Regions from separate parts of the Paenibacillus algicola genome, predicted to be linked through region 2. Evidence: riboswitches for the same ligand, from Rfam matches in the RefSeq annotation. Region 2 holds a riboswitch; the other holds the start of a gene.
The links. A riboswitch is a leader RNA that binds a small molecule or an ion and turns the genes downstream of it on or off. The one in region 2 is predicted to bind S-adenosylmethionine.
Positions count from the first base shown of each region.

Region 1: linked by a shared signal. The riboswitch ahead of metA (homoserine O-acetyltransferase MetA) and the one ahead of E6C60_RS17010 (methionine ABC transporter ATP-binding protein) in region 2 are both predicted to bind S-adenosylmethionine.

Region 1 is NZ_CP040396.1:3,320,792-3,328,777, forward strand. Features, by position in the region: gene E6C60_RS15605 (PLP-dependent transferase) at 1-375, opposite strand, end outside; gene metA (homoserine O-acetyltransferase MetA) at 420-1,337, opposite strand; SAM riboswitch class I at 1,430-1,561, opposite strand; gene corA (magnesium/cobalt transporter CorA) at 1,995-2,930, shown strand; gene E6C60_RS15620 (HRDC domain-containing protein) at 3,321-4,328, opposite strand; gene E6C60_RS15625 (DUF3055 domain-containing protein) at 4,583-4,885, shown strand; gene E6C60_RS15630 (ROK family protein) at 5,008-5,883, opposite strand; gene E6C60_RS15635 (5'-3' exonuclease) at 5,989-6,879, opposite strand; gene E6C60_RS15640 (arsenate reductase family protein) at 6,967-7,329, opposite strand; gene E6C60_RS15645 (RluA family pseudouridine synthase) at 7,431-7,986, opposite strand, start outside.
Region 2 is NZ_CP040396.1:3,626,291-3,634,276, forward strand. Features, by position in the region: gene E6C60_RS17000 (MetQ/NlpA family ABC transporter substrate-binding protein) at 64-909, opposite strand; gene E6C60_RS17005 (methionine ABC transporter permease) at 959-1,627, opposite strand; gene E6C60_RS17010 (methionine ABC transporter ATP-binding protein) at 1,627-2,646, opposite strand; SAM riboswitch class I at 2,763-2,907, opposite strand; gene E6C60_RS17015 (Cthe_2314 family HEPN domain-containing protein) at 3,026-3,745, opposite strand; gene E6C60_RS17020 (COX15/CtaA family protein) at 3,991-4,959, opposite strand; gene E6C60_RS17025 (thioredoxin family protein) at 5,130-5,474, opposite strand; gene E6C60_RS17030 (DUF2515 family protein) at 5,599-6,960, shown strand; gene E6C60_RS17035 (putative polysaccharide biosynthesis protein) at 6,961-7,986, opposite strand, start outside.

The DNA.
Region 1 (7,986 bases), 310 kb from region 2:
ATCCACGTAGCTTGCGCTGACGCCAAAACGGGACAGGATCGCCTCCAGTAGCCGATAAGTCCCGCCGTAAAGGTCCAGCGAGACGATTAGATGGTCCCCCTGGCTAAACAGGGCAAACACCGTTTGCAGGGCAGCCATACCGGAGCTGCAGGCGAAGCCGGCATCGCCGGACTCAAGTCCTGCACAAGCCTCCTCCAGCACCTGCCGGGTCGGATTTTTGGTGCGGATGTAATCAAAGCCCGTGCTCTGGCCAAGCCTTGGATGGCGGAACGCCGTAGCCTGGTATATTGGAAAATTGATCGCGCCGGTAACCGGCTCCTCCACCGACCCAATCTGTGCCAGGCGGCTTTCTATGTTCAACTGGTTTTTGTCCACGCTTGGTATACTCCTCTCCAGATACCTATCCTTGACATGATATTTTAGTTTTGCGGACCGATGTCATACGGCGTCGCTTGATAGACATAGTAATTCAGCCAGTTCGAGAACAATAAGTTGGCATGGGCCCGCCAGATTGCCGGCGGCTTGCGCGAAGGATCATCTGAAGGATAATAATGCTTCGGAAGCTCGACCTCCTGGCCCTTGGCGGCATCTCGTTCATATTCCCACCGCAGCGTATCCGCGTCATATTCGGAATGACCGGTAACGAAGATCTGGCGGCCATCGCGGGAAGACACAAGATAAATGCCCGCCTCCTCGGACTCGGACAGAATTTGAAGATCCCCGTGCTGCTCAATATCCTCCCGGCGCACCTCCGTATGGCGGGAATGCGGAGCATGAAACATCTCGTCAAAGCCGCGCAGCAAAGGCACCGTGGGGTCACTGGTCGTATGCGGGAACACCCCGAAGCATTTGTCAGGCAGTGTGTACTTCGGCACGTCATAGTGATAGTACAGTCCCGCCTGGGAAGCCCAGCAAATATGGAGCGTCGAGGTCACATTATCCTTGGTCCACTCCATAATCTCCCTCAGCTCATCCCAATAATTCACGTCCTCAAAATCCAGCTGCTCCACCGGAGCACCTGTAATAATCATTCCGTCGAACCGGCGGTGCTTCACTTCCTCGAAGGTTTTGTAGAACGCCTCCAAATGCTCTGCCGACGTGTTCTTGGATGTATGTGAGCTCGGATGCAGCAGTACGACATCGACCTGCAGCGGGGAGTTCCCGATCAGGCGCAGCAGCTGGGTTTCCGTCGTTTCCTTGTTCGGCATCAGATTCAGGATTGCAATCCGCAGCGGACGGATATCCTGTTGAAAGGCATGACTCTCATCCATAGTGAAAACATTCTCCCCTGCAAGCACTTCCTTAGCTGGCAGGGTATCCGGAATTTTAATGGGCATAAAGTGTTCCTCCTTCTTGGATTCCATCAAAAAAATGACCCTTCTCTATAACTGAGAAAGGTCATATGTACGTAAACGTAGATTATGATTCTCTCTCATCTGTCAGGGTGCCGTAAATGCCTGTCCCGGCATTCACTTCATCCTGCAAGAATTAGCACCGTGCGATATTGCTGCCGGTTGCCGGGTTTCATCGGGCTAGTCCCTCCACCTGCTCTTGATAAGATTGACAACGATATGAAATTTTAATAATGACTGACACGAATCACTTCTGACATTACTTTAAAACATTCTTTTTTTCCCGTCAAGACGGTTTAAGGCGCATTTTGAAGAACCTGTTTCTCTTTTCCTTCATACGGTGAGATGAGGGCCTTGAATGCGCGGAATTCAGCCTTGAAAGGTCCCTAACCCGGCGTTATACTAGACGAGTGCTAATCGTTTGCAGGGAAAGAGGTGACATAAAAATGGACGGTGACCCGGGCCAGAGGCTTGTACTCCGTGACATACAATCGCATAGGAGACCCATCAGCTTCCCGGCCTGCGGCGACGTTATTTTTATGGTGATTACATAAATATAATGAACCCATTCAGGCTGGCTGCTGATACCTGTGCCTTATTCAACGACCGTATCCACGTGTTCTGTGAAAAGGAGGATATCAGATGAAGATCCGACTGGTAAACGCCGGCGTTTTTACTTCGGTGGATGACCTTGAAACGACCCTCACTCCGCCAGCCGAGGGCTTCTACTGGATAGATGCGGATCTGGAGGATCTGGCTGCGCTTCAGCCCTTATTCTCTCTGCATGATTTGGCGGTAGAGGACTGCTTGACGGAAGAGGAGCAGCGTCCCAAGATTGAAATTTATGAGAGCCATTATTTTATCGTTGTGAACAGCATCCGATTTGATGATGAAGAGATCTTTCTGCGGGCGCTGAATATTTTTCTCGGACGGCATTTTATTATTACAGTGACCCGCCAGAAGATTCATGAGCTCCGTGCCATCAAGCCTCTGCTGTGGGAAGAGGAAGTGAACTCCCCGGACCGGTTCCTGTATGTTCTGATCGATCTCGTCACCGATAATTACTTCACGGTGGGCGACCGGATCGAGGTGCGGATCGAGCAGCTGGAAGAGGATATTCTAATGCATACCAAGAAGTCGCATCTCAACGAGATTGTCGGGCTGCGCAGTGAAATTCTGTGGCTGAAGCGTGTTCTCGGGCCGCAGAGGGATGTGATCCATACCTTAAATAAGAAGGATCTGCGATTGATTGACGATCAGCTTCAAAAGTATTTCAGCGACACGTACGAGAATGCGGTCAAGATCTCGGAAATCTTCGAAACGTACCGCGATTTGATGGGCAACCTGCGGGAGGCCTACCAGTCCAGTATCGCGATCCGCGCTAACGAAACGATGAGCATTTTTACCGTAATCACGACCATCTTTATGCCGCTGACTGTCATTACTGGCATCTATGGCATGAATTTTGATTTCATGCCGGAGCTGCACTGGAAATATTCATATTTCATTGTACTGGCGGTCATGGTTGCCGTGGGCTTCGGAATGTATTATTTGTTCCGCAAAAAAGAATGGCTTTAGTTACAAGAGAGGCTGTCCCAAAAGATCCAGGGTCTTGCGGAGGCTACTGAAAAAGTCCTGACTGAATCGAAGAAGGTACTGCACCCGAAATAATTAAGGGAGCAATACCTTTTTTTGATGTAAAATAAGGTTAACGCAAAAGATGGTGTATCCGCCAGCGAAGGCGTGGTCGCTGCAGAAAGAGGGGGCTTCCGATCGCTGTTGTCCCCAGAAAACAGGTAACACAAAGAAACCGCCCTTTGGCAGAATGGAAGTGTCTAACAACCATCTAATAAGGAGCGGCTTCATTTGTACAAATCTTTATTTTTTGCTTCATATTTCCTTCAATTGAGCTGCCTCGTTAAACAAGATTTACTTTTGGGACAGCCTCTTTCAAATGAAGCGCTCTGCCTACACGGCCCGCCGGCCATGTGACTCCGCTTCCCGCCGGTACCGGATTCGTATGAGCCGCAGCCGTTCGTACAGCTGCTCCTGGGACAGCCCTTCTCTCTCCTCTTCCCCGTAAACACGCTGCAAAATCGGCTTTAAAAAGGTGTCCCCAAGCTCCTCCAGCGCCTTCCATACATGGTCCTGCTCCTCTTCCGGCATGACGGCAAGCTCGGCAGAGATCAACGGCTCCGTATTATATCCTGCCTTCTCCAGCGCTTCCACAGCCTCAATGACCGCGCGCCGGGACATTCCGGTGACCTCGCTCAGTGCCTCCATATTCAGGCTCCGCGCAATGCCTTCCAGCAGCTGCCGGTTGGTCCGATATTTCTCCAGCTCCAGCTTGTATTTCTGCTCCTTCTGCGTATATAACCAGGACATGAACTCATCCTCCTCCAGAGCAGCCTCAACCCAGTTTAAGGGAAAGCCATGCACCCTCTCCACACGGGATGTCATTTCAAGCCAATCCTCCCCGTGCTCCTGCGCCTTGGTGCTGCCGATGCCCGGCAGCTGCAGCAGCTCCTCCTGCGTCTTCGGAATGAAGGCGCTGATCATTCGCAGCACCCGGTTACTCGCGATGAAGTAGGGTGCCTTTCTGCCTGCCGCCGCCTTTCTTCTTCGCCAGGCGCACAGCTCACTGTACAGCTCTTCACTGCCGCAGCGCTCGCTGTAGCATTGCAGGCGCAATGCGTGCCGGTTGCTGCTCCCGCTCTCCTCCGGCTCATGGAAGACACCGGCAATGACCGGCCGATAGCCTAGTGCAAGCTTCTGCGCGAGTCCATGGCGGTACACACAGAGCAGCTCCTGCCAGGACCCTCCCTCATACCAGGCTTCATCGCCGCCTTCTCCCTCCCCTTCCGATCCGCGCCAGCCCAGGTACCAGCTGCCTTCCTCCTCACCAATCCATAGCTGCGCTGTTTCGTGTCCACCCGACCCCGGGCGGCTCATCTGGTTCATAAACACGATATCCATACCTCTTCCTCCCTTATTCCTAAATATTTCAGCACACGCACACGCAAAAAAAAAAGCACCCTCCATCTCGCTTTCGCAGCGAATGAAAGGTGCTTCCCTTTAATACTTACGTCCGTTATACTGTTACTCTATATATTATCCAGGATTTGTAACAAGGTCAATCCCTATTATTTTGAAGCTTTGTTTTGTCCCATCTTAATTTTGCGTTATAATGTTTCGTATTCAGAGCACGCAGAAAAGGAGCATTTCTACTCATGGATCAAGACAAAGAGCAGCTTGACTATTTATCCGACAGCACGGAATCAACCTCTACACGGTTCGTTACCTTTATTGGACCGTCCCTGAAGCGCTTCGATCTCGCAGTGACCTCCACAGATCGTTTTTACGGCAAGAAGCTCGTGACCGATTTGCAGTTCGGACGCTCGGCGATCCTGGCCGATGATGATCTGGAGGAAGAAGGCTTACTGGAGCGCACCTTCCGGCTGGAGCGGGAAGAGGCCGACGATATGCGCAGCTTTTTAAGCCTCGTACTGGGCAGCCCTCATTTTACGGACTGATCTGCGGCAGAATTCATAGGCTACAATAAATAGAAGACATGGCATCGCAGGATGATCTCCCGCATCGCCATGTCTTTTATAGGTTTGATTTCAGAAGAGCATCACTGCAGCTTCAGCCTGTCTTAGCCCTTCGCAGCCAGCTTGCCCAGCATCAACGCTCCGCACAGCCCTGCATTGTCTGCCAGCTGCGGCGGCACGATATACTGGTCAATGCCTTCATTCAGGCTCGGATGAGGGACATAGCCGTTCAGCAGCTCCTGCAGCTTGGTCCGAATCAGCGGGAACAGCTGCGGCTGCTTCATCACACCGCCGCCCATAATGATCCGCTGCGGAGACAGAATCAGCACATAGTTCATCAACGCCTGCGCGAGATAATAGGCTTCCATGTCCCATGCCGGATGATCCGGCGTCAGCTCTGCTCCGGCAACGCCCCAGCGTTTACCAAGGGACGGACCTGCTGCCAGACCCTCCAGGCAGTCCTTGTGGTACGGACAGGTGCCTTCATAGCGGTCCTCCGGATGACGGCGCACCAGGATATGTCCCATTTCGGGGTGGGATAGTCCATGCACGAGCTTGCCGCCTACCACGGCCCCTGCACCGACGCCTGTGCCAATCGTAATATACAGGCAGCTATCCAGACCCTGTGCTGCACCCAGCGTATACTCGCCCAATGCGGCTCCATTGACGTCGGTGTCGAAGCCGACAGGGACATCGAACCGCTCCTTCAAGGCATTCACAACATTAAAGTTGCTCCAGTGCGGCTTGGGGGTTGTCGTGATCGATCCATACGTCGGACTGCCAATCACGGGATCAATCGGTCCGAAGAAGCCTGCTCCGATCGCTTCAACCCCTTGATCTGCAAAAAAGTCATATACCTGCGCCATCGTCTCTTCCGGTGTCGTCGTTGGAAAGCTTGTTCTCTCCAGAACTGTCCCGTCCTCCGTTCCGATGCCGCATACAAATTTGGTTCCTCCTGCTTCAATGGCTCCCAATCTCATCTCTGTCATCCTCTCGCAAGCTGTTTATATGTAATTAAAAATAGCGCCTTAAACAAGCCAAGCACAGCTCAAGGCGCTGATTCAAACTTGTAATACTCCGTGTTGCTACGACACGCTCGCCGCGCCAATCAGATGGCTAAGGCTCTTCATCTCCAGCTCTTCCAGCTTGGCATGCGCCACCTGATCGTCAATGTGAAGCAGACACTGCCTGATTTCACATTCCAGCGGGACCTCACAATGAATTTCAGCAAGCCGGCGGGACAGGTGCAGCATGTCGAGATCAGCTTCGATCTTGGCCCGCACGCCTTTCGCCAGAGCATCCATATTCGCAAGGATCCCCTCAATGGATCCGAACTGCTGAACCAGCTTTAATGCCGTCTTCTCTCCAATGCCCTTCACTCCGGGGTAGTTATCGCTGGTATCGCCCATAAGCCCCTTCATGTCAATAATTTGCCGCGGGGTCAGCCCCTTCTCCTCCAGGAGCACCTGCGGTGTATATTTCAAATAATTTCCGTGGCCCTTCTTCATAATAATAACCGAGGTAGAGTCATCAACCAGCTGCAGCAGATCATGATCTCCCGATAAAATCATAATATGCATCTGGTCTTTATACCGGCAGGATAAGGTACCAATGCAGTCATCCGCCTCATAGCCCTCCATCCCGAGATTCGGAATGCCCAGGCTGTCGGTCACCTCACGCACCAATGAAAACTGCGGCACGAGATCCAGCGGTGCCTCCGGTCGGTTGCCTTTGTAAGCGGCAAATTCTTCACTTCTGAAGGTCTTCGATGCCATATCCCAGCAGCAGGCAACATGGGTCGGCTTAAACTGGTCAATTGCATCCCATAAATATCTCAAAAACCCGTACACCGCGTTTGTGGGCAGGCCGGATTTCGTTCTGCGGATATATCCGCTCGACGCTGTGGCATAATACGCGCGGAACAATAGAGCCATACCGTCAACGAGCATCAGGGACGGCTGCGGTAATGTTGTCATATCTAAAGCTCCCCTTTCTCTCAGACTTACATACAGCTCGTTTCAGTATATCATATTCCGCATTTCGAATGGCGGGGAAAACGCAGCTTACGCCTTCCAATTCTCGTTAAAGACCTCTTCCTTGAAGCCGACCGTCGTCTTCGCTCCGTCACTGACGATCGGGCGCTTGATCAGCATTCCGTTAGAGGACAGCAGGCGGATTTTTTCATCATCGGTCATGCCGGCGAGCTTGTCCTTCAAATTCATTTGCTTATAGACTTCGCCGCTAGTGTTGAAGAACTTCTTGATATCCAGCCCGCTTCCCTGAATCAAGGCCTGCAGCTCCTCTGCAGACGGCGGTTGATCCTTGATATGCTGAAGCTGCAGCTCATGGCCTTCGCCTTGCAGCCATTTCACGGCTTTTTTGCAGGTCCCGCAGGCGGGATAATGATATACGGTTAATAAACTCATCGCACGACACTCCTTTAAAGAAATCTAATCTTATAAAACAATCCAGCCGCATGCTCTCGCGTCTCACATCTCACATCTCACATTGGAAACAGCGTCTCGTGCTATCTGTCATCGCCGTGCTGTATCAGCCGGCTTCGCAGCAGCGACATATCCTGGGGCAGCGGCGCCTTGAAGATCATTTCCGTTCGCTGGATCGGATGAAACAGCGAAAGGCTGGCGGCATGAAGAGCCTGCCGCGGGATCAGCGCATCCAGACGCTCCCACTCTTCTTTACGCTCCGGCTGCAATAATTCCTGAGGATACATGGTATCGCCGATCAATGCATGGCCCAGGCTGCTCATGTGCACCCGAATCTGATGGGTTCGCCCGGTCTCCAGCTTCAGTCCCACCATGGACGCCCAGTCTCCGTAGCGCTCCTGTACCTCATACCGGGTCAGCGAGGGATAGCCGGAGGGCGTGACTATCCGGCGGTGCGGCTCCTCGGGATCACGATCGATCGGGCCTTCCAGCTCGCCTTGAGCCTTAGCGGGAACCCCATGCACCAGCGCTATATATCTTTTGTCTACGGTATTGGCAATCATTTGCTCTGAAATATGCTGATGAACGTATGGGTTCTTTGCAATGCAGAGCACGCCGGAGGTATCTTGATCCAGACGG
Region 2 (7,986 bases):
TTTCCGGGCCGCTGTATGCTCATTTCCATGAATTTGTTGGATCGACATCTGGCTTTTGCCGTTTTAGAATGCCGGGATAATAGATCCTTTGAACTGCTCTTCGATAAAAGTCTTCATCTCTGCCGAGGTCAGTGCCTCTGCCAGCTTCTGAATCGCTTCAGAATCCTTGTTGTCCGAGCGGGCAACAAGCAGGTTGGCATAAGGGTTATCCTTGTCCTCAATGACCAGCGCATCCTCTAGCGGATTCAAGCCCGCTTCCAGCGCATAGTTCGTATTAATGACTGCCGCATCCATCTCGTCCAGCATCCGGGGCAGCATCGCTGCATCAACCTCTTTAAACTCCAGGTTTTTCGGGTTGCCGGTAATATCCTTGGCGGTTACAGCCAGATTGCTGTCATCCTCCAGCTGAATAACACCATGCTTGGCCAGCAGAAGCAGGGCACGTCCTCCGTTTGAAGGATCGTTTGGAATGGCAATGACTGCACCGTCCTTCAGATCGTCCAAAGACTCTACCTGATTGGAGTAAGCTCCCATCGGCTCCACATGCACCGCAGTAACTGGAGCGAGATCGAAGCCGCGCTGCTCGATTTCGCCGTCCAGATACGGCTTGTGCTGAAAGAAGTTGGCATCGATTTCTTTCTGGTCGGTCTGCTGGTTAAACTGGACATAATCCGTGAATTCGATAATTTCAAGCTGAATGCCTTCTTGCTCCAGCACCGGCTTGACGTGCTCCAGAATTTGCGAGTGAGGCTGTGGCGATGCCCCTACACGCAGAGTGACGGTTTCACTTGCAGCTCCGTCTTTAGATCCGGCATCCGAGCCGGTGCTTTCTTTTTCAGTGTCTGTCCCGCAAGCCGCAAGCACCAGAAGCATAGCCAGGGTCAAGATCATTACATTCCATTTTTTCATCTCGTTATATCCTCCAATATTTATAAATTTCACTTTTTTCTGCTTATGCCTACTTCCGGGTGTAATGCCGGACGATTCGGTCGCCTGCCATCTGCAGCAGCTGTACCAGCAGAATCATCAGCACAACCGCTACGAGCATCACTTCGGTTTCATAGCGGTTATAGCCGTATTTGATCGCGAGATCCCCCAGCCCGCCGCCGCCGACAAGACCGGACATGGCGGTATAGGACACCAGAGTCACGATCGTAATGGTCACCGCCGCGATCAGGCCTGGCCTTGCCTCCGGAAGCAGCACTCTCAGCACAACCTGCTTGGTTGAGGAGCCCATTGCCTGAGCGGCCTCAATAACGCCTTTATCCACCTCGCTCAGTGCGGTTTCTACAAGCCTTGCAAAGAAAGGCGCTGCCCCGATCACCAACGGGGGAATGGTTCCAAGCACCCCATAGGATTGACCAACAATGACTTTCGTAATCGGAATCAAGGCCACGATCAGGATAATGAATGGCACGGAGCGCAAAATATTGACCACGAAGGAGAGGACACTGTGTCCTGCTCTCGCCCATCCTGACGAGGATCTTGACCACATGTACAGCATCACACCGATCGGCAGGCCGATCAGCACCGCGAACACGGAGGAAGCTAGAAGCATTCGCAGGGTGTCCAGCGTGGCTGTCAGTACTTCTTCCCAATCCACCAGGGTAAAATCCAATCCGAGCATCAGCCTGCCACCTCCACATCAAGTCCTTCTGCCTGAAGTGCCGCAATCGTGGCAGCTACCGCCTCCGTCTGGCCTTCAAATCGAACGATCAGCTGGCCATAAGGGGTTGCCTTGATCGTTGAAATCTTGCCCTGCAGGATTGCAAAAGCGACGCCGGTTTCTTTCACGGTCTGGGATAGAGTGGACTCGTAGGTTTTTGGCCCCAGAAACGTAATTTTGACTGTCTGGCTGTGGGACCCTTGAGAAGAAGCTCGCTGCTCGTACAGCGCCTCCGGAATAAATCCTTGATCCTCCCGGATAAAATCACGGGTAACCTCGTGCTTAGGTCGAAGAAACACTTCCGTGACCGGCCCCTGCTCCACAATCCCGCCCTGATGAATAACAGCAACCCGGTCACAGATGCTTTGAATAACATGCATTTCATGAGTAATGAGAACAATCGTGAGCTGAAAGCGCTCGTTGATGTCCAGCAGCAGCTTCAGGATGGAATCCGTCGTCTGCGGATCCAGTGCCGAAGTGGCCTCGTCACATAGCAGCACCTCAGGATCACTGGCCAGTGCTCGGGCGATGCCAACCCTCTGCTTCTGTCCCCCGGACAGCTGTGCGGGATATTTATTGCGGTGCGCCTCCAGACCGACAAGCGTCAGCAGCTCACTGACCTTCCGTTCAATTTCCGCCTTGGGCGTCTTGATCAGCCGAAGCGGAAACGCAATATTGTCATACACCGTCGCTGAGGAGAGCAGATTGAAATGCTGAAAGATCATTCCGATTCGGCGGCGCTCCTCCTGCAGCTGTTTTTTGCCGAGAGCTGTTAATTCGACACCGCCCACCCAGACCTCTCCCGAGGTCGGACGCTCCAGCAGATTCACGCAGCGAATCAAGGTGCTTTTCCCAGCTCCGGAATGCCCGATCACTCCAAAAATCTCGCCTTTCTGTATAGATAAATCAAGGCCTGACAAAGCGGTTGTCAACGCACCCGGTTTACCGTAATGCTTCGTAAGCTGCTTCAGCTCAATCACAGGCTGTACACTCCTTCCCTTCACTTCATTTTAACCAAAAAAAAAGAGAGCCCTATGGATTCCTCAGATGCAGAATCAAAAAAGGGCTCTCTTCGCTAACGAAAGAAAGATGCCTTGTCTCATCTGCCAAGACTGCGCTGTCGCTCAGTCTTGAAGGAATTAGCACCATGACACCTCTGATTCCCGCGGTATGCTGACCGTGACTCAGAAGTCGGTTGCCGGGCTTCATCGGGCCTGTCCCTCCGCCTCTCTCGATAAGAAAACATCGATATGAAATTATAATTTGACCGTTTTCAGAAACTATTCATGAATGCAATAGTTAGTATATGCCGTTTTCATTCTAAAGTCAAAAGGAATTTTAAGGAAAGTTAAACCCGCTTTACGCCTTCATTCCTCTTTCAGACCAGAGCTTATTGGTGTAGTGATAGGACGCAGCCAGTGTCTTGCACACCATATCCAGCCCCTGTTTCAGATCATCCAGATGCTGATCCAGATCCTCCAGCTCCACCTTGTCGTTGAGACCCTTATGGCGCTGCCACAGATCATCCTGCATTTCCGAATTCATGTAATGCACCTCGGCGTTACGGCGTTTGCGAAGCACGGACATCGGATTGCGATAGCTGTCCTTGATGGCTTCCAGCTCTCGGGATAAATCCTCATGGGTTTTCAAATATTTAAACTGCCGCAGCACCGTAAAATAACTGAAATGCGCCTTAACCTTAGACGTATTGAGATCATAAAGGTCATTCAGCACGGTTCCGAGCTTGTCGAGAATGGAGAAGACCCGGATAAATGCATTTTTGTAAAAGTAAACGTAACGGCCGTACTCTCCCTGCTCCTGAATGGACAGCTCATCGACATATCCTGCCTTAACCGATTTACGAAAATGTCCTGCTGCAAAGCAGCTTTGCTCCAGCTCATCCAGGGACACAATCAAGCCGCGCGTCCAAATCTCCAGCTTGCGGAAATCATGCGTGGGGTCTTGGTTCTTGTCAATTTCCTTCTGCAGAAGCTGTGTGGTTGTTACCATGGTTTCTATCGCATCTTCCATGAGCCCGTGATTAAGTCTAGGCTCCTCCCCAAGCAGTATTCGAAGCATGGCGTAACCTCCCTACGTTCAAGTTCAAGTTCATATAAGACGCGGCAGCTGGCGTATCGAGCGATGTTTTATTAAATATAAACAGATCTCTGGAGGAACTAAACCACTGCAGAGAGGATATGGAGCCCCACCTTTAAAATGTCCTTAAGGGGTCCCTGTTCATTCGTAAGGTGAACAAGCAAGCCCCCGAGGAGCTCGAGGACTTGTCGTATTGATTATTGGGTACCGTGCATGTGTTCTACATCTTATGAGGCTGCCGTTGCAAGCTGTTGATCTGCCTTCTGGGCAGGACGTGACCGGCTCAGCTGCCACACCCGGACACTAAGGTAGGCCAGAACCCCGAAGAGCGCTGAGATGAGCAAGGTATGACCCAAAGCGGCAAAAATGTACAGCTCCTCATTCTGCATCGTAGACATCAGCACTCCGCCGCTCAGCACCTGTAGCAGGCACAGCACTAAGGCCGCAACGCCCAGCATTTGAATTTCTTTATTATTGCGGTGACGCCAAAAAGCGAAATGCGCCATCACTGCAATGGTCAGCAGCAGCAATGCCGCCGCTACGCGGTGCATAAAGGCAATGCCAACGCCGCCTGAAAGCTCCGGGATAAGCTCTCCGTTACACAGCGGCCACCCGGAGCAGCCTTCCCTGGATTCCGTATGGCTTACAAATGCCCCTATGTACACTACCACGTAGGAGTACACTGCAGTTGCCCATACCAGATTCCGAAACCTCTTGCTGACCTGCGGCAATGGCTCGGAATCTTTCGTATCACCTTCATGCTCCAGCCGCCGCATAGCCAAGGCCAGCATCACCGAGCTTGCGAACGCAATGAGAGAAAACCCGAAATGCAGTGCCATCACAGCCGCTGATTGCGGAGACATTACGGCCATTGCGCCCATAATAGCCTGCAGGATGACAAAGACGGAGGTTAGCCCCACGTACGCCAGCAGATCCCGGCGATGCCGCTTGTAGCGAACGAAGGCAAGCAGAGAAGCCAGCGCTGACAAGCCAGCCAGTCCACTAATCAGGCGGTGCGAGTATTCAATCATAGAAGCCAGGGTGTAAGCGGGAACAAATTTCCCATTGCATAACGGCCATTCCTGCCCACAGCCCAAGCCTGAGTCTGTCTTCGTGACCACCATTCCGCCAAAGGTCGCCAGAAACATAACGAGGCACGTTATATAACTGAGCCATTTCAACTGTTTATTATTCAAAATTATTCACCTGCTGCCTTATATTTCGTATTCTGAGCATGAAGTTTCCCCACGCCATCTATATTATAGCGGATCATGGCGCTGGGGTCATGGCTTGTTTGTGACAAAATGTTCAAAAATAAAGCACTATCTCCTCTTTACAAGGAAATAGTGCTCTATTCGTATCTCATTTACTTGTGGATCGTGTTGTATACCTCCAGGGCGCGCTGCAGGAAGGCTTCAATCTCTTCACGGGACTTGCGGAGCTTGTTCACGAACCGAACCAGTTCACGGCCATCCGTGTAAGCCACAAAGCTCGGGATGCCCAGGATATTCTGCTCCTGACTGACATCCCCCACCTGATCCACATCAACCTCTACCAGTGTCAGGCGGTCGCTGTATTGGGCTTCCAGGTCCGGCATGAAGGGATCGATAAATTTGCAGTCACCGCACCAGTCTGCCTTGAAAACAGCAATGGTCAGTCTTGGGGGCTGGATCGCAACTTGAAACTCAGCTTTTGACGTGATTTTTTCCATAGGTAACTCCCCTTTTCCTGTGAATTCCTCTCTCCACAATAGTGAAGCAAATGTCAGAGTGGAAGTCAAATTTTGCGAGCATACTACATGGGTACTCAAGAACACTGCGAAAGAAGGTCATGGTATGCCACAGCAGCGGAGACAGCGGACAGGCTCCCTTTGGTCGATGCTGAGCGCCCTGCCTCATGCCGCTTCCGAGGCTGTCAGCGGCTTAGCCGCATCCTGGCACAACTCCGGCGAGCTTCGCAGGAGCAAGCTTCCTCTGGATTGGAACGAGGGAAGCGTCAGGAGCATCCTGTGTATTCTCGACCGCACGGCTGAGGGCTGCCGGAGGGAACGCGACGCCCGTCATTCAAGGTTTCAGGCCGGAGTCGATGCTCCGCTGCCGGGCAGCAAAGCAGAGGACCTCGTTACGGCGGATCATCTGCTCATTCAGCGGATTCAGGAGATGACTGCCGATCGGAACCGAAGCAATGTAACACGCACGCAGGCTTATCTAGAGATCTATCTGGAATTTCCGGAGCTGCACTGGGCTCTGCTGGCCCATCTGGTTTCAAGAAATGCCGGCTGGAATATGACGGATCTGAAGGGCGGGCTCATGTCTGATTTGACCGATGCCGCGTTCAAGCTGAACATGTACCGATTTCTGGAGCGGTGCAACGCGCTTATTTTTCAAGATGCCTATCCGCAGCTGCTGTTGTATAAATATAGCCGTGAACAGAAGCGGAGCTGCTTTCACCTGCTGCCCTGGTTTCATGTTTCGGCCTTCATGACGCCGTTTTGGGAACGGTTCTGGATCGAACGCAGCAGCGGAGTGCTCAGTGTTGCCCTGATCATCAATGAGCAGAACTACATCGAAGGACGGGTGGTCTCCCATCCTTTTTACCGTGAGCAGGTACTTCAGCATCCCTACCTCAAAATTCATGAGTGGACCCGCCTGAATCAGATTCTGTTTCCACTGGGAGACAGTCGCTGCCGCCATGAGCTGTACAAAGAGTCCATTCTTCCCCTGCGCCCTTTAATCGGCCTGACCGTGCAGCATTTTGCCGACCCGTCCTCGCGGATCAAGATCGGCAAATCTCTATACGGCATGCTGTTCGGATATAAGCGTGTGCTGGAAGGTGCCTTGCATTTCGTCAACTGCACCCCGCACCTGGGTTCTAGGGAAGAGTATTGGCCTGCTCTATTCACATATCAGGCTGAGGGCTCCATGGATGCCCCTGATGAAAGCCAGGCTCTGCTCCAGTCCGAGTGGCTGCCGGACGGGCAGCGGCTCTACAGCCCGCGGCTGCTTCAGGTGTGGGAAGACCTGGAGTACGAAAGCATTCCCCGTTATGACTGGTATCAGCAGCCGGATATGCTGCGTCATGTCAGCAAGCCGTCACTGCCCTATTTTGTAGATATGACCCACCGCCACCGTTCTTCGCTGGAGCGGACCTCCATGGCCCATGACGCTGGCCGGTGGCTGAAAGGTCCAAATACCTGATCAGCCTTTCTGGCGGAATGCAGAAGGCGCAAGCCGCATCAACGGACGCAGTACTTTTTGAAGCACGCGTGGATACCCCTTGAGCTCAGCCTGCCGCACAACCCCGAGAATGATCAAGAGCAGCAGGTACAGTGCACCTACCACGATGCCAACAATTGCGCACACAATCAAAAAGGCCAAGCGGTCAGGCATCACATTCACCAGCTGGCGGCTAAACCCTTCCGTACCGTAGCCGGCGCCAAAAGCGATCAGCACAGTCATGCCAAAGGCGATCCAGCGGGTGCCGAGAATGGAGAATGAGACAATGCTCTTGATGGTACGCACATTCAGAATCGTGATCACCAAGAAGCAGAGCGCCGTAGCTGCAATGATGCCGTAAATACCGAGCAGCGGCGATAACAGATAGCTGCCGGCCAGCTTTACCAGCAGGCCGACGATGACGTGCTTGACTGTGATTTTTGCTTTGCCGGTTCCCAGCAGAATGGAGCCCGAGGTAACCATCGTAATCTGAAAAATCGTAGTCAGCGTAAGCATCATAATAATACCGGTGCCCTCGATGGAGCTAAACAGCAATCCATTCAGGGAATAAGCGGCGGCGGCAAGAACCAGCACGACCGGCATTCCGGACAGAATCGCTACCCGCAGCGCCAGCGTAACCTGATGCTGCAGATGCTGCTCGTCTTTTCGGGCATAGGCAGCCGAAATAATCGGAATCAGTGATTGCGCCAGCGCGACTGCCAGGATGGGCGGGATTCCGGCAATGCTTTGAGCCCGCGTGCCTAGCACGGCCAGGGCTGCTGTAGCTTCCTCCGGGCCAATGACTCCGTTTAGCAGCGGCTTGACCAGTGAGGTATCGAGAAAGTTCACCGAGGGCACCGTCACGGAGGACAGCACAATCGGAATGGAAAGCGTAAATATCGCTTTATAGATCGTTCCCAGCGGAATGGTGGTGTCTGCGGCCAGCTCATGATTCAGCTTATCCTGACGGCGCAGCCGCAGAGCAAAGGCCAGCATGACGGCAAAGGC